Regions from separate parts of the Shewanella sp. FeAMO genome, predicted to be linked through region 3. Evidence: predicted binding sites of a transcription regulator. Region 3 holds the regulator's gene; each other region holds the start of a gene.

Region 1 (7,387 bases), 2.4 Mb from region 3:
TCGTCTGTGTGCAGGGCGCCCATACCATCGAGCGGCTGGCCGTTACCGTCCAGCACCCGACCAAGGAGACTCAAACCGACGCTGAGCCCGGTTTGTTCACCGAGCGGCATCACCTTGGCGCCGGGCAGCACGCCCCTGAGTTCTTCCACCGGCATCAGATACAATAGCTCATCGTCAAAACCTATCACCTCGGCAATAAGCTTACCCGCCATGGTATCTATGGCACAGAGACTGCCGACCGGCGCCCGGCAACCACTGGCTTCCAGCGTCAGGCCAACCACCCGCACCAACTGGCCACTGGCAACCGCTTGAAACGGCGCCTGCTTTTCGGCCAAGTGTTTGAGTTCACTCAGCAGTTGGCTTCGGCGCTGCTGCATCATGAGTGTCTCCTTCGATGGGCTGTTCGCCCTCTTGGCTTGCGGTCTCGGCCTTGTCGCTCATAGCGGCTGTTTGTTCATCTGCAAGCGTTTGCTCCTGCTCGCTGTCCTGTGGCGGCGGGCTTGGCCTATCGTCTATTGCGGCCTGCTGCTGGGCGGCCTTTTTCGCCAACATGGATTGTTCGGCTTCAAGATTGGCAAACACCCCTTCCAAACGGGTTTCCAGGCGCATATCCACTTGCGAGCGTTGGCTATCCACCACACAATCACCACGATTGAGGCCGGGATCGGCTTCCAGTGTCCAGCGGTTACGTGTCAGTTGCTCTTCACCGTAGAGCTCGCTGACCAAAGCCATATCTTCCGGGTGCAAACGCAGATTCACTTTCTGCTCTTTGAGTGGCAGGGCATCTATCCCTTGCCTGAGCGCCGCCAGTATATGTTCCGGGTGGGTCTTCAGCTCATGGGCTATGAGGTTGCGCGCCAAAGTGCCGACCAAGGTCAGTAAAGATTCTTCTATCTGGGTATCCAGCAGCGCCAGCGGCGCCTCGAACTGAGCAAGCAAGGCGTCGAAACGCTCTATCATGACGGCGGCCTGTTGCAAGCCTTCTTCCCGGCCTTGCTCAAGTCCCTGGGCAAAACCTTCACTGTGGCCCTGCTCCAAGCCCTGAAGACGGCCTTCCTCCAGGCCTTTGGCCAGCCCTTGTTCCTTGCCTTCGGCAAAACCTTCCTGCTCGGCTTGCTCGCGGATAGATTCGATTTCAGCCAAAGTCGGTGGTGATACAGCCTCTTCGGCGGTCTTGGGCTCTATACGTCCAGGCTTATAGCCAAACAGATTACTCGGCTTAAGCGGCATGGCGTCACCCACATCGGGCAACTGCCAATTAACAAACTCGTCCGCTTCATCCGGCGGCAAAATGTTGTGGGACACCTTTTTGTCTGTCATTCAAACTCGCCTGTCAAAGGAATTCTTCACTGCCGCCGCCACCGAGCATAATCTCTCCGGCATCGGACAAGCGACGGGCGATGGACAATATCTCTTTCTGGGCCACTTCCACTTCGCTGATACGAATTGGCCCCATGGCCTCGAGATCGTCACGCAGCAATTCGGCGGCACGTTTGGACATATTGCCGAGGATCTTCTCCTTCAGTGGCTCGTCGGCGCCCTTGAGCGCCTTCATCAGTACATCCTGCTGCACTTCCCGAAGCAGCGTCTGAATGCCACGGTCGTCGACATCGATCAGGTTTTCGAACACGAACATCAAGTCCTGGATCTGCTGCGCCATCTCTTCGTCGGACTCGCGCAGAGTTTCCATCAGTTGGCTCTCCACCCCGGTATCCAGGTAGTTCATAATGTTGGCAGCGGCCTTCAAGCCACCCATCTTGGCGGCCTGGGCGCCACCCTGACCGGCAAACTGTTTCTCCATGATGTCGTTCAGCTCCTGCAGTGCTGCAGGTTGCACCTCTTCGAGGTTGGCGATACGCATCATCAAATCGAGACGGGTGTTTTCCGGGAACTGGGCAAAGATTTCCGCCGCCTGATCCGGTTCAAGATAGGACAAAACAATGGTTTGGATCTGCGGGTGTTCGTTCTGGATAATAGTCGCCACCTGTCTGGCGTCCATCCACTTGAGCGAGTCGAGGCCTTTGGCGCCGCTGCCCATGACAATCTGCTCGATAAGGTTACCGGCCTTGTCTTCACCCAATGCGGTAGTCAGTGCCTTACGCACAAACTCTTCGCTGTTAAAGCCTATGGAGGAGTATTTCTGGATATCATCCAGAAACAGCTTGTGAACCGCAACCACCTTCTCCTGGCCGAACTCCTGCATGGCCGCCATGGCCATACCCACCTTTTGAACCTGTTTGGGTTCCAAGTGTTTGAGAATAGAGGCCGCATCGGCTTCACTGAGACTCAGCAACAAAATGGCGGTCTTCTCAATCCCGTTGAGATTCTTGACGTCGAAGCCGCTCTCGGCTGGTTTATCCGCTTTTTTTTCAGGCATCTTCTTGCAACCAGTTCTTCACCACTTGGGTGGACAGTTCAGGTTCATTGGCCACCAGAGCACGTATGGCCTTAATCATATCATCATCTTTGTGCAGATCCGGTATCAGAATCGAACCGTCATCGGCATAGCTGTATTCACTTTCAGGGCGGTTGAGCATACCCAGGGTGTCGGCAGCGTACTGATCTTCAATATCTGCCAGCTCGTGCCCCAGCGCAGGTTCGTCCGGCATATTCTGGCCATCGGGATAGATGAGGCGTTTGAGCATGGGACGCACCACGAACAGGATAAGCACCAAAATCACCAAGGCACCTATGCCGAGTTTCATCGCCCGCCAGAACCAGGGCTGCTCCCACAGAGGTGGCTCAGGCAGGTCTTCAACCAGCTGATCCATAAAGGGCACAGTCACCACTTCTATCATGTCACCCCTTTGGCTATTGAAGCCAACGGCGCCTTCCAGCAAGCGACGGATATTGGCCATCTCTTCACCTGTGCGAGGCACTCTGGCAACCTGCCCATTTTCACCTGCAGCACCTGCCTTGTAGTCGACCGCCACTGAGACACTGACCCGGCGTACCACACCTATCTGCTGACGGGTATGGCTGATGGTGGTATCCAGCTCAAAATTACGGGTCGCTTCCCTATGGCTGTTGCCTGAAGTAACACTGCTGCTTTCTGCGGCATCGGCAGCGTTTTCAGGAATATTGGACTCCATCGGCGGCTGATTGGAAAGAGCTCCGGGGATACCGCCACTGCTGCCACCAACGCTGTTGTTTTCCACTGTCATTTCACTGCGAAGAGATGGCAGATCCGGATTGAAACGCTTGGCAGTTTGCTCGACTGCGGTGAAGTCCATGCTGACATCCACTTGAGAAGTGAAGTTTTCCGGACCGAGGATCGGCATCAGAATCGAGTCAATCTTGGTGCGGTATTCGTTTTCTTTTTGCTGCACCAGCTCAAGCTCGCGTCTGGCGCGGGCAGACACCCCATCCTGACTGCCTGAGTTCAGCAAGCGGCCGTTGGAGTCTGTCACTGTAACCCGGCTGGGTTCCATGCCATGAACCGCTGAGGCAACGATATCGACTATCGCATCAACTTCTTCCTGTCCCAAACCGCCCCTACGGGTATTGACCACCACTGTGGCACTGGGTTTGGCGCGATTGCGGGCGAACACATTTTCCTTCGGCAGCGCCAGGATCACCTTGGCACGGCTGACACTATTGAGCTCTTCAATCGCCCGCGCCAGGTTCATCTCCTGACTCTGCTTCAGCCTGGCCTGTTCCATCCGCTGACTGACACCAAAGCCGGAATCCTGGCTCAGATAATCCTTGGCCTCGGCACTGGAATCTATGCCGGCGCGGCTCAGCATCATCTTCACGTCCTGATACTTGTCTTCAGGCACAGTGATCACATCGACTTCAATCTTGTACGGTACCCGGTTCTTATCCAGCACATCGAGTACCTGCACCATCTCCTGGGTATCCATCTTGCCCAGAGGTCGGTATTCCGGTTCCTGAGCCCAGATCATCACAAATACCGCCAGAGCCAGACAGATAGCCAATGCCAGGATCATGGTGATCTGCCGCAGCATATCCACTCCCCCGAGGGAGCCCAATACACCCGACTTGTTTTCCTGTTGGACCCCTTCCAGCGTTGTTCCACCGGCGGAAACATTGGATCCTGCTACTAATTCTGTGCTCACGGTGCGTTCCTGTTATCCGGGATCTGTGATGCAAGCATGCCTTAAACAGGCATGCTCATAATCTCTTTGTAGGCTTCGACCAGCTTGTTGCGCACCTGCACTGTGGCCTCGAATGCGACGCTGGCTTTCTCGCGGGCAATGACAGTGTCAGACAGAGACACTGTGGTGTCGCCCATCTCCAGCCGGGTGGCCAGATTGGATGATGTGCTTTGCAACTCACTGACATTGCCTACGGCCTGGGCCAGTAATTGGCCGAAATCAGTTCCTGTGGTATTGCCCACCTGGCGTACAGGCGAAGACTGAAATCCCGTTGGGGCAATTTCACCTTTAAGTGATTGCATTTCTTGCAATAAAGAATTGGCACCTATTTGCATCTTCTCACTCCTGTCGTCAGCGAATTGACGAAAAATCTGGGTTACCAGACTCTATGCAATTAGTTTGCCAAAAATGGAATAGTCAAAGTTAAGCTAGGTAAACGCCCTGAATTCACCCAGGGCCTGAGGAAAAACACAGGAATTGGAAAGCGGCCTGACGGCCGCTTTGGAGATGACTCAGGCGGGCACCTCTATGCCCATCTCACGCATGCGCGCCATCTTGTATCTGAGAGTGCGGGCACTGATCCCCAATTTCTCTGCCACCAGCTTGCGACTGCCCTGACACTGGGCCAGAGTCTCAAGAATAATCACATGCTCCTGAGCCTTGAGCTCATCACCAAGCGCCTCCGGTGTTTCCGGGGCTGTGGTATCTCCCAAAGCAACATCCTGCAAATCGATAATAATATCGCCCGCTTCTATCTGCCCTTGACTCAAGATCAACGCCCGCTGGATCACGTTATCCAGCTCACGGACATTCCCCGGCCAGCGGTGGGCCAACAAACGTCGCACTGCAGCATCGCTGAGAACTGGCACCGGGTTAATCGCCGCGTTTTCAGCGTGACGCGCCAACAGATGTTTGGCCAACGGGATGATATCCGCCGGTCTTTGGTTCAGTGCCGGCCAGGCAAGCGGAAACACATTGATCCTGTAATAAAGGTCTTCGCGAAACTCGCCCTTGGCCACCATCTCTTTCAGATCCCGGTTGGAGGTTGCCAGCACCCGGACATCGAGCTTGATGGTCTTGCGGCCTCCCAAACGTTCAACCTCGCGCTCCTGCAGCACCCGCAGCAGCTTGGCCTGCAATGCCAGCTCCATCTCGGAAATTTCATCGAGCAACAGAGTGCCGCCATGAGCCTGTTCAAACTTACCGGGGCAAGCCTGATAAGCCCCGGTAAAGGCGCCTTTCTCGTAGCCAAACAAGGTGGCTTCCAGCATATTTTCCGGGATGGCGGCGCAATTAATCGCCACAAAAGGCCCGTCAGGCCTTTGGCTGTGCTGATGAATGTAGCGAGCCAGCACTTCTTTACCCGAACCGCTGGGGCCACTTATCATCACAGAGGCTTCTGAGGCGGCCACCCGCTGCGCCAGTGCCAGCAAGGCCAGGCTCTTTTCATCGGCCACCACTGGGCCGCCGCTAACCACCTTGGGGCGTAAATAGCGACTCACCTGATTGAGCAATACCTGAGGGGCAAACGGCTTGGCGAGATAATCCACGGCCCCCAGCTTGATTGCGCTGACGGCATTGTCGATGGTGGCATAGGCTGTCATCAACAGGATCGGCAGCTGCGGATGTTGCTGACGCAGATAATCCAGCAGCCCCATACCGCCGATACCTTCCATCTGCACATCGCTTATCACCATATCAAAACGATTACCTTTCAAAGCGGTTATCGCTTCTTCGGCGCTGGCGACATCGACGCACTCATAACTGGCGAGCAGCAAGGTATCGAGCAGTGCTTCCCGAAGCGCGGCATCGTCTTCCACCAACAAAATTTTTGCTTCGCTCATGCCACGCCTCCTTGAGAGTCTGTCGTTAACGGGAATGTCAGCGTGACGGTACAACCTGCACCCAGCTTACAGCTGAGGTCCAATTTGCCGCCGTGGCTGCGCACCACTGACTGCACCACCGCCAGCCCAAGCCCTGTCCCCTGACGCTTGGTGGTGAAAAAAGGCTCCAGCACCTGCTTTTGCATCTTGCTGTCCAGGCCCTTGCCGTTATCTATCACATCGAGGCGCAGTGCCTGATCGCAGCTCAGGCGCAAAATGACTCTTTTGGCGCCGGCTTCCAGGCTATTGATCACCAGATTATTGATAGCAGAACTCAAGCCATGAAGATTGACCTGCATCTCGCTATCGCCTTCAATTTGCAGGCTCAATTCAACATTTTGCCTGGCAGCGATGGGCTCACAGTTGGCCATGACTTTTTCCAGCACCGTCGAGAACGGCACTCTATCGCAGGCTTCCTCTTGCTTACCTTTGGCAATCAACAACATATCATTGACCTGCTGCTCCAGCTCGGAAAGCCGGTCGAGTAATTTGCCCTGAAAACGCTCTCTGGAGCCGGCATCCAGCCTTGGACTGCCCAAGTTGGCGGCATAGAGTAAAGCGGCAGACAGAGGAGTGCGTATTTGATGCGCCAGAGTGGCTACCATTTTCCCGAGCGCAGACAAGCGTTCAAGGTGGGAAAGGTTTTGCTGCAACAGTCGGGTTTCGGTGAGATCGGTCAGCATAATCAGCTGCCCCTGCTCCGGGGTCAGAGGCGTAATAGCCAGCTTCACCCGGCGGCCATTACGCAGGGAAACTTCATGACCATCGTCTTTTTGCGGCGCGAAGGCGCGATTGATGATAGTCAGCCAGCGCTGACCAACCAGAGGAACACCCAACAAAGATTCGGCAACCGGGTTGGCTTCACTGACCAAGCCGTCACCGTTGAGGATAACGACGCCCGAAGGCATGGCCTGCAGAATATGCTCCATACGATTGGACATATTGGCGGCTTCCCTTACCGGGATCCATTCGCGGCCATGATGAGAGATGGTTTCGAGCTGAGCCAGTGGGCTTGCAGACATATTAACCCCGTCAAAAATACGATGCTGACAGGGTTAATGCAGAGTTTATGCCAATTTAAAAATCTAAATTATCAGTAGCTTAGTCTTTACTCATGCCGTATTTGCGCATTTTCTCCACCAAGGTGGTGCGGCGAATACCCAGCATTTCAGCGGCGCGGGCAACGACGTTGTCCTGCTGATCCAGCGCCTGACGTATCATGTCGATTTCCAATTCGGCCAAGAGATCCTTGAGATTGACCCCTTCCGGAGGCAGCTCACTGGGAAAACGGGTCTCTGGCAAATCGACCGGCTCTTCGTCATTGAAGATGGATGCCAAGGCATCACGCTCCAGTTGCTCTTCACTGACCTCGACCGAATACTCGGG
Region 2 (7,387 bases), 2.0 Mb from region 3:
AGAGCGCCAGAGAGAGCACGAATGAGAGGGCCGGAGAAAGCGCTTGAGAAAGTGCCTGAGAACATAGGGCCTCCTGAGTTAAGGCTTCTTTACTGAAAGCTTAAGTCAGACTGGCCACTCCTGCCGCGCCAAAGGGTGACAAAATGTGAATATCCCCTAGTTCAAGCCTTCATTTCCGGGAGCGATAACTTCGGAACCCGGCTTGGGGATCCCTATATAGAGCTGCTGTTGCCGGTAAAGATAGGGGCGATAAAAATGGCCATCGCAGGAAAAGTAGCGATAGGGGCGCATGTAAGGAACACATATAGCAGGCAGGCTGCGGAGGATCTCCAGTTGCTGCTGCGAGCGCAGTAGTTCCTGCCACTCATGCTGACGCAGTAATTCATCCCTGACGGCAAAGGCATCGAAGGGCTCACTGGCATCACGAACCACCACTTGTCCTGCCTCGGCATTTCCAAGCCACAGCAAAGTACTGAACAAAGTGCAGAGAAAAGTACCGGTCAGCTTCATTACACTGAGAGTCTTCATCGCCATCCCCTTAGGCTCCAGGCTGTTTCTGCTTTCAGTCTGCCCCCAAGAGCGTCTGTCATCAAGCGCCATAGCCCCAAAATGCGCTTTTCCTGGCCGACTCCCGCCAAGCCAGGTAACAACAAGGCCGGTAACCCCAAAGCCAGCTCTAACGAAAAGCCACCTCACAAGAGATGGCTTAAAGATAAAGGAAGCTTGCCTGGTCTCTCAAGAACACTCATGGCTTATCAGCTGGCGTTCCTGGCCTTTCAACTGGCGTTCTTGACAGTCACAAACTCAGGATAGGCATCGATACCGCAATCCGACGCGTCCATACCGTTGTATTCTTCCTCTTCGGTCACCCGGATCCCCATGGTCACTTTCAAGGCGCCCCACACCAGCAATGACGCCAGGAACACCCAGGCAGAGATCACCGCAGCGCCAAACAGTTGCCCTGTCACACTGGCATCGGCATTGGACAGAGGCACCATCATCAAACCGAAGAAACCGGCGACCCCGTGCACCGAGATAGCCCCGACAGGATCATCTACCTTGATGCGGTCAAAGCCCACGATGGAGAACACCACCAAACCGCCGGCTACCAGGCCTATCACACCCGCCATAGGCAGAGAGGGCGACAATGGATCGGCCGTGATAGCCACCAAACCAGCCAAAGTACCATTGAGTATCATGGTCAAGTCGGCCTTGCCCCACACCATCTTACAGACGATCAGTGCAGATACCGCGCCGAAGGCCGCCGCCGAATTGGTGTTGACGAAGACTTTGGCCACGGCGCTGGCATTCTCGGCATCAGAGACCAGTAACTGAGAACCACCGTTGAAACCGAACCAACCCATCCAGAGGATAAAAGTCCCCAGGGTTGCCAGCGGCAGGTTGGATCCCGGGATAGGGTTAACCTGGCCATTGGCGCCATATTTACCTTTACGGGCCCCCAGCAGCAAGACGCCGGCCAAGGCCGCGGCCGCACCGGCCATATGCACTATGCCGCTACCGGCAAAGTCGACAAAGCCGGCTTCGGAAAGGAAACCACCGCCCCAGGTCCAGTAACCTTCCACCGGATAGATGACTGCCGTCATTACCAGGCTGAATGCCAGGAAAGCCCACAGGCGCATGCGCTCGGCCACGGCGCCGGAAACAATCGACATGGCTGTAGCCACAAATACCACCTGGAAGAAGAAATCAGACTCCAGCGCATGGTCGGCGTCAGCAGCTTGAGATCCTATCAAGGTGCTGATGCTCGGCAGCCAGCCGCCCTCGCCATTGTCCACATACATGATGTTGTAACCCACTATCAGGTAGGTGATACAGGCGATTGAATAGAGACAGATGTTTTTGGTGAGTATCTCTGTGGTATTTTTGGAACGCACTAACCCGGCCTCCAGCATGGCGAAACCTGCCGCCATCCACATCACCAGCGCGCCGGAGATCAGAAAGTAAAAGGTGTCCAGCGCAAAACGCAGCTCTGTGACCGTAGTACCCAATTTGCTCAGTTCTTCCATCTTCTCCCCCTTACAGCGCTTCTGTATCTGTTTCGCCCGTACGAATACGGATAACCTGTTCCAGATCTGTCACAAAGATCTTGCCGTCACCTATCTTGCCGGTATGGGCGGCGTTGGTGATGACCTCCAGCAGGTGCTCAAGATTCTCCGCCTTGGTGGCTATCTCGAGCTTAACCTTGGGCAGAAAGTCCACCTGATACTCGGCTCCCCGATAGAGCTCTGTATGCCCCTTTTGTCGGCCAAAACCTTTGACTTCGGTGACCGTCATCCCCTCAATGCCTATGCCCGCAATCGCTTCGCGGACATCATCAAGCTTGAACGGCTTAATGATTGCGCTGACTAATTTCATCCAGACCTCCAGAATCGCCTTGCTGTATTGGTGTTATGCCAAAAGCAATTCAAGCATCAGGCCAAAATGTTAATTTTTTGTTTTATAAAGAGTTAGTTTTTACGGACCAGGTTGAGAGCTGCAGATATGCACCAATTAGGTGCAAGTAAGGCTTGGGCGCACAAAAAAAGCGCAATCATCTACGACCTAAGGCCTATTGGCTTAAGCCCTGTACTGACGTTAACTGAATGTCCTGTCGTTGACTGAAGCGAAAGAAGGACTCGTTTGCACCTGTCCTAAGACCAACCTGAAGGAGAACAAGATGTTAAAAGCGGAAGAATGTGTGCTGGTCATAGTGGATGTTCAGGGCAAACTGGCGCAGATAATGGACAAGAGTGAACAGCTGCATCAGCAAATGGCCATGCTGATAGAAGGCACGGCCTTGTTTGATATCCCAGTGCTCTGGCTGGAACAGTTGCCACAGAAGCTCGGCCCCACTACAGAGTCGCTGGCTGCCCTGCTATCCAAGACCACTTCGCCGATTGCCAAGCATCACTTCAGTGGCTGGCACTGCCCGGCGTTCCGTGAGGCACTGTTGAGCACGGGCCGCAAACAGGTACTGCTGGCCGGGATAGAGGCACATGTCTGTGTCTATCAAACCTGTGGTGATCTTATCGAGCAGGGTTTCTATGTGCACTTGATAGCCGATGCCGTCAGCTCCCGCAGTGAAAGCAACAAACGCTTGGGAATAGAGATGATGAAGCAGCAGGGAGCCAGGCTCAACAACAGCGAATCTTTACTGTTTGAACTGCAACATCAGGCAGAAGGTGAACGCTTTAAGGCTCTGCTTAAGCTGATCAAATAAGCCTGTAATCACTGCTGGCTTGTAAGATAAAAAAATCCCCGCGGTGCGGGGATTTTTCATTTTGTTATGTTAACGACTGTTACTTGTAGGTCGCTTCACGCTTCTTGGCTTCAGCATCCCACTTAGGCAGAACATTTTTCTTGAAGTCTTCCTTGTCGGAAACCATCTTCTTCATGTCCATACCCAGAGCAGCCTGAGCCTTGGCCTTGGTGGAGATATCAGGCAGAGCGACAGGCTCAACGATACCTTTCTTGGCCAGCAGCTGCGCCAGTTTCACCCGGGCGTTGGCAGCCTTGTCAACCGCAGTACCCAGTACCCGCAGCGCTTCATCAGGAGCGTGAGCCGCGACACCGTGAGAGGCGATAGCATAATCCCAGCGCCATTGAGCATGACGGATATCAGTCAGGATTGGCTTCATCTCGGCTTCGGTCGCACCGGCTTTCCATGCTGCAGCAGCTTCGAAGTGTGCCTTGACGATTTGATCTTCGGCCTTCAGCTTCAGCTCTTTAACTTTGGCTTTACGCTCGGCAGTCAGGTTCTCCATAAACTCTTTGCTCTGTGTGTGGCACTGAGCACAGGTTTCTTCAAAGCGGTCGAAAGGATTACCCACTTTGTGATCGGTGAACTTACGACCCTTGTCGTTGGTTACTTTAGGCATGTGACAGTCAACACAGGTCACGTTGTTCTTACCATGAACCCCCAGCTGCCAGGTTTCATAACCTGGGTGCTGTGCCTTCAGCATAGGAGTCTTGGACAGAGCGTGAGTCCAGTCGGCAAACTCGATGGCATCGTAGTAAGCTTCCATGGACTCCACTGTAGTGCCTTGATCCCATGGGAACTTAACAAAGCCCTTACGGCCTTCCACTTTCTCAAAGTAGTATTCTACGTGACACTGGCCACAAACCATGGATTGCTTGTCTTTGCGGGAAGCCTTATCAAATGGCGTACCCAGGGTCTCCATGGCGCGCTCGGCAAAAGGACGGCCCAAACGCAGCTTAGGCGAACCTTTCTCGTGACAATCGCCACAACCTATGGCGTTAACCACTTCAGGGCCACCTTTGGCCCACTTGCCGGTGAAGTAACCATCTTCACCTTGCTCTTCAATCAGGCGAGGTACATCCGGGCTCTTACAGCTCCAGCAAGCCATTGGCATTGGGCCATCTTCGGCACTCTTTGGCGCACCGGTACGCAGGGTGTTGCGCACATCGGTCACGGCATAAATGTGGCCACGAGGGGCATTGTAGTCCTTGGCGAAACCATAACCGGCCCACAGGATCACCAGGTTGGGATCTTCTGCCAATACGTCAACAATTTCAGCACTCTTTGCAGTGTCATGCCAACTGGCATATTGATTTTTGAACTTGTCTTTGTAGACTTCGTTGCGAGGCTCGGTCTTGTCACTCGCAAACGCACCGGCAGCCATTACGCTTGCCGCGACCAATGCACTGAGTGCAAAGGATTTTTGGCTTAATTTTTTCACCATCTCATCTCCGTGTTACTTTATCGTTATTTGCAATAACCACGACATCTCCAAGGTCAAAAGTAGCCGCTTGAATACGCCAAAAATATACCTCTTAGGGGGTATCCGGGGCGAAGTTTGCGCCAGATCAAAATGTGAAGGCGATGTTGTTCACATTTTTGTACTCTTGTTAATGTATTCAAGCGCTGGCTAATGTAGAACTCTGAGACCCAAGTCCTTTTTTATTCTCGACAATCTTATCGGCGCGTTTCCTTTCCGATAATCGAGAGTAACGCTGCAGGGACTGAGGAAACCTTAGCAAAAGTGAGTGAATATTTCATGAAACGAGGCAGTTTGACCTCTACCATTTTAGGCTTAATGCTGACCCTTATCCTGCTCTCAAGCGGTCTGGCCACTTTTGCCATTATCAATCTGTCTTACAGCCTGGGAGATGCCAGGGCGATCAACGCTTCCGGCTCACTGCGAATGCAGAGCTACCGGCTGATGTTTTATGCCAACTCCGGCAGTGAAGAAGCGCTGCAAAAAATTCGCGAATTTGAAAACACCCTCTACTCAGATGCCTTGGTACGCTCAATGGACTGGTCATCGCCGGCCAGGCTCGGGCAGCAATACCAACTGGTGATCAGCAAGTGGAAAGTCATGAAGTACTACATAGAGCAGGAAGACTCGCGCAACTATGCCTCCTCGCTGAAGGACTTTGTCGATACCATAGATTTGCTGGTATTGGAGATGGAGCACCACGCCGCCTTCAAACTAAGATTGCTGGCCGTCAGCCAGATAGTGGGCTTGGGGTTGATGCTGCTGATTGCCTTTATCGCCGTGCGCTTTACCAAACGCAAGGTGGTGGTGCCGCTGCAACAGATGATGGAATCAGCCAACACTATTTCCAAGGGTAACTTTGCCGTCGAAATGCCGAAGACGGAATATATTGAGCTCAGCGCTCTTTCCGATGCCCTCGACAGTACGGCTCAGGAGCTGGCAACTCTCTACGGCAACCTAGAAACTCAGGTGAAGGAGAAGACCCTGGCGTTGACCCGTGCCAACCGTGAGCTCAAATTTCTTTATGACAATCTGGTGTTGCTGCATTCGGGCAAACTCAATTTCGAGGTGATGCGGCAGTCGCTGCTGCAACTCAAGGAGTATGAGCACCTGCAACATCTGCGGCTGATTATTCAGCAGGATGAAGATGCCATGGAGGTAATCGCCACCGACGAGGATATCTGGCCGCAAGCCGGGCAAACCATGCAGTTTCCGCTCAAGTTTGAACAACAGGAACTCGGCTTTCTGGAAGTGATAGGCGAGCACGATATCAATGTGCCTCTGTTTGAAAACTTCGCCATCATGCTGGCTCGCTCGATTGTGATTCACAACGCCTCCGAACAACGCCAACAGCTGGCCCTGCTGGAAGAGCGGGCGGTTATCGCCAGGGAGCTGCACGATTCTCTCGGGCAACTGCTGTCCTTCCTGAAAATCCAGATAAGTTTGCTGCGTAAAGGCCTCGACCAGAGCTGCAAAAGCCCGGCGGTGACCCAACAGCTCGAAGAACTCAATGAGGGGGTGACCACAGCCTACGCCCAGCTCAGAGAACTGCTGTCTACCTTCCGCCTGACCGTTAAAGAACCCAATCTGCGCAACGCCCTCGAGGCCATGCTGGAGCAACTGCGCAGCCAAACAGACACGGAGCTGGAACTCAGCTATCGCCTGCCGCCACAGTTACTGGCGGCGCACCAACATATTCACATTCTGCAACTCACCCGAGAAGCCACCCTCAATGCCATTAAACATGCAAATGCGAGTCGTATTTGTATCAGCTGCGAAAAGAACTCTGATAACATGGTGGTTATCAGTGTCGAAGACAACGGCATAGGCCTGGCGCATATCAAGGAAAGGGATCAACATTTCGGCATAGGGATAATGCACGAGCGAGCCAGCCGCCTCTCGGGTATGGTTGAATTTTCCAGTAATGCGTCGGGAGGCACCAGTGTTGTCCTGACTTTCCCACCTCAGCAGGAGCCACATCATGGGTAAACCTTATTCAGTTCTGGTAGTCGATGACCATCCCTTACTGCGTCGCGGTATCTGTCAGTTACTGGCATCCGATCCTGACTTTAGTCTCTTCGGTGAAGCCGGTACCGGACTCGACGCCTTGGCGGCTACCGCCGAAAACGAGCCGGACATTATCCTGCTGGATCTGAATATGAAAGGCATGACGGGTCTCGATACCCTGAACGCCCTGCGTCAGGAGGGAGTCACCTCCAGAATCGTTATCCTGACGGTTTCCGATGCCAAACAGGATGTTATCCGTTTGCTGCGAGCCGGCGCCGATGGTTACCTGCTCAAGGATACCGAACCCGATCTGCTGCTTGGGCAGCTGAAAGAAGCCATGTCCGGCCACCGAGTGATCAGCGCCGAAGTGGAAGACTATCTGTTTGAATTGAAAAATGCCGCCGACGAAGAAGCCTGGCTCGACAGCCTGACACCAAGAGAGTTACAGATACTGCAGCATCTGGCTGAAGGCCAGAGCAACAGAGTGATCTCCGAAGAACTGCATATCAGCGAAGGCACGGTCAAGGTGCATGTCAAAAACCTGCTTCGCAAGGCCAATGCCAAGTCCCGCACCGAAATGGCTGTGCGTTATCTCAACCGTTAAGCCACGAAAAAGGGACGCCACTGCGTCCCTTCTCATT
Region 3 (7,387 bases):
CGTGGTGCGTTGATTTGTGATGCGGTTTGGTTGAGTTTAGCGGCATCTGTATCTTATACACCGGAGAAAAATAAATGAAAAAGAGCGTCTGCTTACTCGCCCTGTTACTGCCCGCCTTCTCTCAGGCGGCGGATCTGGAGTTCAGGGCCGCGGGAAGTTTGAAGACCGCCATGACGGATGTTATCGCCAGTTATCAGGCCGATGGCGGCGTTAAGGTCAATGCCCAGTTTGCCCCTTCAGGCTTGCTCAGAGGCCGAATTGAACAGGGCGAAAAGGTCGACCTGTTTGCTTCGGCCAATATGAAACACCCACAGAAATTGATGCAGGAAGGCAAGGGCGCGCCTGTGGTGATGTTTGCCCGTAACCGCCTGTGCGCCCTGGCGCAAGATAATGTTCCTCTGACGACAGAGAATATGCTGGATACTTTGCTGGACAGCAAGATCAAGCTGGGCACCTCCACTCCCAAGGCCGACCCTGCCGGTGACTATGCTTTCAAGGTGTTTGACCGCGCCGAAGCTATCAAGCCCGGTAGTCAGGCCAAACTGGCGGCCAAGGCGCTCAAGCTGACCGGTGGCGCCGACAGTGCCAAGGCGCCGAAAGGCAAAAATCCCTATGGCTGGGTGATGGCCAACAAACAGGCGGATGTATTTTTAACCTACTGCACCAATGCCGTATTGGCCAAGAAAGAAGTGCCTGATCTCAAGATAGTGGCGTTGCCCGAGTCGCTGGCAGTGGGTGCCAACTATGGCATGCTGGTGCTGGATAAGGCCGACTCTGCCGCCTGGCCACTGGCCATGTATATTCTGTCTCCCAAGGGACAATCCATTCTGGCCTCTTACGGCTTTGAAGCACCGCTTAAGCCCTAAATCTCTATCCGGCGGAAGCGGGTTTTACTCTGGAGATGTGCGAATCAGTTGCGTTGAACTGACTCGCACTCTCTTTATGGGTATTTCACGGTTTTTTGGCCAAATCAGCTTGCACAGGCAATTATTATCCTTCTAAAGTAGGGCATTATGTCCTTGCCAGGGGGGAGCATGCTCGAAACCAAAGGCTTACCGATAGCGACAGATTATCTCGGCGACGAGGTGAGATTTATCCGCCTTTGTTATGACAGTCAGGGCTTGGATATCGAACTGAGTGTTGAGGGCAGCCGGGCATTGGTGCACTTTGACTCTGTGGTTGGCTTTCGGATGCTGGATGAAGGCGATCTGATGGAGTTCTGGACCGAGTGCAGCCTCTCCAATGGCTGGTTGTTTCGTATCTCCAGCGGTGGTTGGTATCGCCAGGAGGCCGAACGCAGCGGCTTTATGGCCAGCGCCAATCTCAAGTTGCAGGAATATCTGCTGGTGAGCCGCAATGAGTGTGTATCTGTCTTCTGTGAACAGGATGAGCCCAAGGTGCACTGGCTTAAAGACTGACCCGCTATTTTCCACCGTCAGAGGACGAACCTGGTCGCCCCCTGCTATTTCTGCAATGCGTCAAGGCCAGAGCTTCAGGCTATCAACACCAAGCCTTCAGCCCATTAGAACCTGAGCCTTCAGCCCACTAGAACCAGAGCCTCAGCTCATTAAAACGAGAGTCGCCAACCCCAGGAAGGCGAACAGGCCTATTACATCCGTCACAGTCGTCAGCACCATGCCGCCGGCCAGCGCAGGGTCTACATTGAGCTTTTTCAGGATCAGCGGAATACTGGCCCCTGCGAGACCGGCTACCGTCATATTGATCAACATGGCGCCGCCAATAAGGGCGCCGAGTGCCAGATCGCCTTTCCAGATCCACACGGCAGTGAATACCAGTGCCGACCACAACAGGCCATTGAGAAAGCCGATGGCCAATTCCTTGCCGATAAGCCAGCGGGAGTTGCTCTGGCCTATGTGGCCGAGGGCGATACCGCGGATCACCAGCGCCAGCGTCTGGTTGCCGGCAACGCCGCCCATGCTGGGCACTATGGTCATCAGAATTGCTATAGTGGCAAATTTTTCCAGCGTGCCTTCAAACATATTGCTGACCGAGGCGGCCAGCAGGGCGGCAAACAGGTTGAAGGTCAGCCATAGGGAGCGGCGAAAGGCACTCTTGAATACGGGGCCGAAGGTGTCTTCATCATCGTCCATCCCCGCCATACCCATCATGGAGTGTTCGGCATCTTCACGGATAACGTCCACCACGTCATCAATGGTGATCCGCCCAAGCAGATGGCCTTCGCTGTCGACCACTGGCGCCGAGACCCAGTCGTGGCGTTCAAACAGTTGGGCCACTTCATTGTCCGGCATGGTGACGGGAATGCTCTCAAGTTCGGGATCCATTATGCTGCGGATCCCGGCGGTGGGATTACAGGTTAGCAGGCTGGAGAGCTTGACGCCGCCGAGTAATATATCGCGCCTGTCCACCACATAGAGGGTATCAGTGGCTTCAGGCAATTCGCCTCTTTGGCGCAGATAACGCAGCACCACATCGACATTGACGTCAGGCCTCAGGGTCACAGTATCTGTGTTCATCAGACTACCGGCGCTGTCTTCCGGATAAGAGAGCGCCTGTTCGACCCTGGCCCTGTCCTGGGCACTCATGGAGTGCAGTACCTGCTTGTAGAGGGTATCGGGAAGGCTCCGCAGCACATAGGCCAAGTCATCGGTATCCATACCCGCGGTCGCTCGCGCCAAACGCTCAGGACTCATCAGACTGATCAGCTGGTCTTTCATATCCTCACCCAGCTCTTCGAGGATCTCGCCGCTCTGCTCCTGATCCACCAGTTGCCAGAGTACCTGACGGGTACGCGGCGGTGAAGATTCGAGAATAAAGGCGATATCCGAAGCCGTCATTCGCTGCAGCATATCGCGCACATGCACGAACATACCACTGCCAAGAGCTTGGTTTAGTTGAGTAAGACGTTGTTCTGTCAGCTCTTGGTCGAGCGCTTCTATTGGCATGCAGTTCCCCCTGTGATGCAAAGCGAGGATATGTTACCTCAATACAGGGGGGTTATAGAAACAAAGAGTGCAGCGCTAAGGCTTTAGCTGGCTTCGTCGAAACGGGCGTTGATCAGGGCGCAGATAGCGTCCATCGCGGGTTCGGCATCCGGGCCTTCGGCGATGAGGCGAATACTCTTGCCTTGACCGGTTTCCAGCATCAAGAGCCCAAGCACACTGGCGGCCGAGGCTTTTTTCTCGCCTTGGATCAGGGTGATATCGGCTTCGAACTCGCTGGCCAGCACCGCCAGCTTAGTGGCGGCGCGGGCATGCAGGCCCAGCTTATTGACTATGGTGACTTCCCGCTCAACCTTTGCCATTATTCAGCTCCCGGTGACGGGCCTGTACCTTGTGTTTGCTGTTGCCAAAACGCTTGGCGAGCTGCTCAGCGACATAGACAGATCTATGCTGGCCGCCGGTGCAGCCTATGGCTATGGTGAGGTAACTGCGGTTGTTGCGTTCCAGGTGCGGCAGCCAGGTTTCCAACAGATTTTCTATCTGCCAGATAAACTTGTTCACCAGTGGCTGGCGGCTGAGAAACTCCTGCACAGCTTCATCCAGCCCGGTCAGTGGCCTGAGCGCCGGCTCCCAGTGAGGGTTGGGCAGAAAGCGCACATCAAACATGAAGTCGGCTTCCTGAGGCATACCATGCTTAAAGCCGAACGACTCGAAGTTGATCACCAGCTCTTTATCGACACTGCCAAGCAGAATTTCCCGCACTGTGTCACTGAGTTCATAGATGTTCAGCGCCGAGGTGTCTATGTAGTGATCCACCAGTTTCGACATGGGTTCCAGCAGCTTGCCTTCGAGCTTGATGGCATCCTGTAGTGAGACTTTGCTCTTGGACAGGGGGTGCAGTCTGCGGGTTTCGCTGTAGCGCTTCAGAAGCACTTTATCAGAGGCGTTGAGGAAGAAGCTGGTCAGTTGGGTGTTTTCCGGCAAGGCCGCCAACTGTTGTTCCAGCACCTTTTCCTGATCCGGCATATTGCGCACATCTATGCTGATGGCGACCAGATCATTGCTGCCACGGAGGTTTTCCAACAGGCTGCCAATCATGGGCAGGGGGAGATTATCCACACAGTAGTAACCCAGGTCTTCGAGTACCCTGAGGGCAACGGATTTTCCGGAACCGGAGCGGCCTGAGACTATGGCGAGTTTCATCCTGTGATCACCTGATAGAGTTCTGTTTCGTCGCTGGATTTTCGCAACTGCTTGAGTATCGCCTTATCGCTGAGCTTTTCAGCCATGGCGGATAGGGTACTCAGGTGTTGCTGACATTGATCTGCGGGCACCAGGAGGGCGAACAGTATGTCCACCGGCTGGTTGTCTATGGCATCGAAGGCGATAGGCTCTTCGCATTTGACCAGCACGGCAATCGGCTCTGTAATGTCCGGTAGTCTGCCATGCGGAATCGCAATACCATTACCTATACCTGTGCTCCCCATCTTTTCGCGGGCCAAAAGGCTTTCAAAAATCGCTTGAGAGGAAAGGGTGGGGTACTGGGCGCTAGCGAGATCGCTAATCAGCTCCAGTACCTTTTTCTTACTGCCCGGAGTGGCACAGGTAGTGCACTCCGGCCGCAGGATGGTACTCAGTTCCATCGTTAGTGTTTTGTCAGCTTTTCTTTGTGTTTAATGACCTGACGATCCAATTTATCAATCAGAACGTCGATGGCGGCATACATGTCGGCATGTTCAGAAGTTGCATAGACTTCGCCGCCTGTGAGGTGGATCTTGGCTTCGGCTATCTGTTGCAGTTTTTGTACATTGAGCACAACGTGCACATTATTGATCTGTTCGAAATGGCGTTCAAGTTTAGAAAACTTACTTTCCACGTAGTCACGCAGTGAGTCGGTGATCTCGATATGATGTCCTGTCAGGTTGATTTGCATAGAAAGATTCCTCCAATTTCCAACTGTGGATTTATAAACTCTTACGCTGGTTCGACGGTGGTATCATCATAGCCTCGCGATACTTGGCTATGGTGCGTCTTGCAACGTTGATTCCCTGTTCTGCCAGAAGTTGCGCCATCTTGCTGTCGCTCAAAGGCTTCTTCTGGTTTTCCGCTGCCACGAGCTTCTTGATAAAAGCCCTGATCGCCGTGGAAGAGCATTCTCCGCCATCTTCGGTGCCGACATGGCTGGAGAAGAAGTACTTCAATTCAAATATTCCCCTGGGGGTATGCATATACTTTTGAGTGGTGACCCTGGAGATGGTCGATTCATGCATCTCGACCGCTTCGGCAATATCGTTGAGCACCATGGGTTTCATGGCCTCTTCACCATATTCAAAAAATCCCTGCTGGAACTGCACTATACAGTTGGCCACCTTGAGCAGGGTGTCGTTGCGGCTCTCCAGGCTCTTGATAAACCATTTGGCTTCCTGAAGATGACCTCGAATAAACTGGCTGTCTGATTGACTGCGGGCGCTACGAGCCATAGCCGCATACTGCTGATTGATCCCGAGTTTGGGCATACAGTCCGGGTTGAGTTCTACTACCCAGCGGCCGTTTTTCTTCCAGACACTGACATCAGGGATCACATATTCCTCGTCCATCGGCTGCACCAGCAAGCCGGGGCGGGGATTGAGGCTCTGAATCAGGTTGATGGCGTCACGCAGCTGATCTTCCTTGAGCTTGGTCTTGCGCATCAGGGTGCGGAAATCACGGGCGGCAATGAGATCCAGATGTTCGTCAATCAACAAGCGGGCGTCGGCCAGATGCGGGGTGTCTGCGTTGAACTGTTGCAACTGGATCAGCAGGCATTCGCGCAGATCTCTGGAGGCGATGCCGACAGGATCGAAGTGCTGGATCCGCTTGAGTACTGCCTCGACTTCATCGAGCTCAATCTCAGGGTTGCCCATGGCTTCGAGGATCTCCTCTGTGCTCTGGGTCAGATAGCCCTGCTCGTCGATGGCATCAATAATGGCGGTGGCAATGGCGTCGTCGGTATCGGAAAACGGGGTCAGGTTCTTCTGCCATTCCAGATGTTCATAGAGACCTTCGCTGGTTTCACCCTGGAAGGGCATATCATCTTCACGGCCCATGGCCGGCCCGGAGGCGCTGGCGGCGGTAAAGACTTCGTCCCAGGTGGTATCCATAGGTAATTCATCCGGCATAGACTCATTGTTCAATGCCTCTGAGGTTTCTACCGTGGAACCATCTTCCTGCTTGGCGCTCAACTCGCCGGCGTCGTTTTCCTTGTGGTTGTCGTCGATAGCGTCATCCTGGTTGTCCTCGGCCATTTCCAACAGAGGGTTGGCTTCCAAGGCTTCCTGGATTTCCTGCTGCAGCTCAAGGGACGACAGTTGCAGCAGGCGAATAGCCTGTTGCAACTGAGGTGTCATGGTCAACTGTTGACCCAGTTTGAGCTGGAGTGACGCTTTCATTATACCGCTAATCCCTACTCGTTATTTTTCAAGGAAAAAATTCAATAATAACAAACTATAATACCCGGAATTGCCACCGGATGACATGATCCTAACTATAGCCTGAATTGTTCGCCTAAGTACACAGCGCGCACTTGCTGGTTGTCCAAGATTTCAGCGGGTGTGCCCTCGGCGATCAACTGCCCATGGCTGACTATGTAGGCTCGCTCACAAACGTCGAGTGTTTCGCGAACATTGTGGTCTGTGATCAGCACCCCCAAACCGCGGGACTTAAGCTGTTCGATGATTTTCTTGATATCGATAACTGAGATGGGATCCACACCGGCGAACGGCTCATCCAGCAGAATGAACTGTGGATTGGCGGCCAATGCCCGGGCGATTTCCACTCGGCGGCGTTCTCCGCCGGAGAGGGACATCCCCAGGCTGTCACGTATGTGGGTAATATGGAATTCTTCCAGCAACTGTTCGAGTTGTTCCTCGCGCTCGTCGCTGTTGAGTTCTTTGCGGGTTTGCAGCACGGCCATGATGTTGTCATGCACCGACAGCTTGCGGAAAATACTGGCTTCCTGTGGCAGGTAGCCTATGCCTTTACGGGCACGCAGGTGCATGGGATCCAGGGTCAGCTCGTCGTCGTCAATGAAGATACGGCCCTTGTCACTCTGTACCAACCCAACCACCATATAGAAGGTGGTGGTCTTGCCTGCCCCGTTGGGGCCCAGCAGCCCCACGATTTGGCCGGTATTGACCGACAGGCTGACGTCTTTGACGACGTTGCGTTTCTTGTAACTCTTTGCCAGATTCTGTGCCGTCAGGGTGCTGGTCATTGCGGCTCCTGCTGCTGTTCTTTCTTATTGAGATCCTGATAGTTTTCCGGCTGGATAACAGTGGTTACCCTGTCTTGGCCTTTGCCGCTGCTTTCCGCTTCCAGCTGCTGCTTGTTGATGTCGTAGACTATCTTCTCTGCGGTCACTTCGCTGCCGTCTTGTTCTACTTTGGCCTGGCCCAGCAGGGTCATGATACGACTGTCTATGTTGTAGT

Evidence for each region. Region 3 encodes sigma-54, which starts transcription at its own class of promoters, with help from an activator protein. Its sites were predicted from a motif close to GTTGGCACGNNNNTNGNNT; they were not measured.
Region 1: the regulator sigma-54 is predicted to act here: its motif matches at 4,507-4,525, upstream of fliE (flagellar hook-basal body complex protein FliE).
Region 2: the regulator sigma-54 is predicted to act here: its motif matches at 2,424-2,442, upstream of glnK (P-II family nitrogen regulator).

The regions. Positions count from the first base shown of each region.
Region 1 is NZ_CM132201.1:1,696,028-1,703,414, reverse strand. It holds gene fliI (flagellar protein export ATPase FliI) at 1-377, opposite strand, end outside; gene fliH (flagellar assembly protein FliH) at 346-1,320, opposite strand; gene fliG (flagellar motor switch protein FliG) at 1,334-2,377, opposite strand; gene fliF (flagellar basal-body MS-ring/collar protein FliF) at 2,370-4,079, opposite strand; gene fliE (flagellar hook-basal body complex protein FliE) at 4,121-4,453, opposite strand; gene ACWAU4_RS07655 (sigma-54-dependent transcriptional regulator) at 4,631-5,962, opposite strand; gene ACWAU4_RS07650 (sensor histidine kinase) at 5,959-7,023, opposite strand; gene ACWAU4_RS07645 (sigma-54 dependent transcriptional regulator) at 7,103-7,387, opposite strand, start outside.
Region 2 is NZ_CM132201.1:1,119,406-1,126,792, reverse strand. It holds gene ACWAU4_RS05040 (hypothetical protein) at 157-528, opposite strand; gene ACWAU4_RS05035 (ammonium transporter) at 777-2,027, opposite strand; gene glnK (P-II family nitrogen regulator) at 2,038-2,376, opposite strand; gene ACWAU4_RS05025 (hydrolase) at 2,678-3,220, shown strand; gene nrfA (ammonia-forming nitrite reductase cytochrome c552 subunit) at 3,300-4,703, opposite strand; gene narQ (nitrate/nitrite two-component system sensor histidine kinase NarQ) at 5,019-6,728, shown strand; gene ACWAU4_RS05010 (response regulator) at 6,721-7,350, shown strand.
Region 3 is NZ_CM132201.1:4,120,743-4,128,129, reverse strand. It holds gene ACWAU4_RS18575 (molybdate ABC transporter substrate-binding protein) at 75-866, shown strand; gene ACWAU4_RS18570 (hypothetical protein) at 1,035-1,418, shown strand; gene mgtE (magnesium transporter) at 1,560-2,924, opposite strand; gene ACWAU4_RS18560 (HPr family phosphocarrier protein) at 3,008-3,283, opposite strand; gene rapZ (RNase adapter RapZ) at 3,270-4,124, opposite strand; gene ptsN (PTS IIA-like nitrogen regulatory protein PtsN) at 4,121-4,564, opposite strand; gene hpf (ribosome hibernation promoting factor) at 4,567-4,854, opposite strand; gene ACWAU4_RS18540 (RNA polymerase factor sigma-54) at 4,886-6,349, opposite strand; gene lptB (LPS export ABC transporter ATP-binding protein) at 6,445-7,173, opposite strand; gene lptA (lipopolysaccharide transport periplasmic protein LptA) at 7,170-7,387, opposite strand, start outside.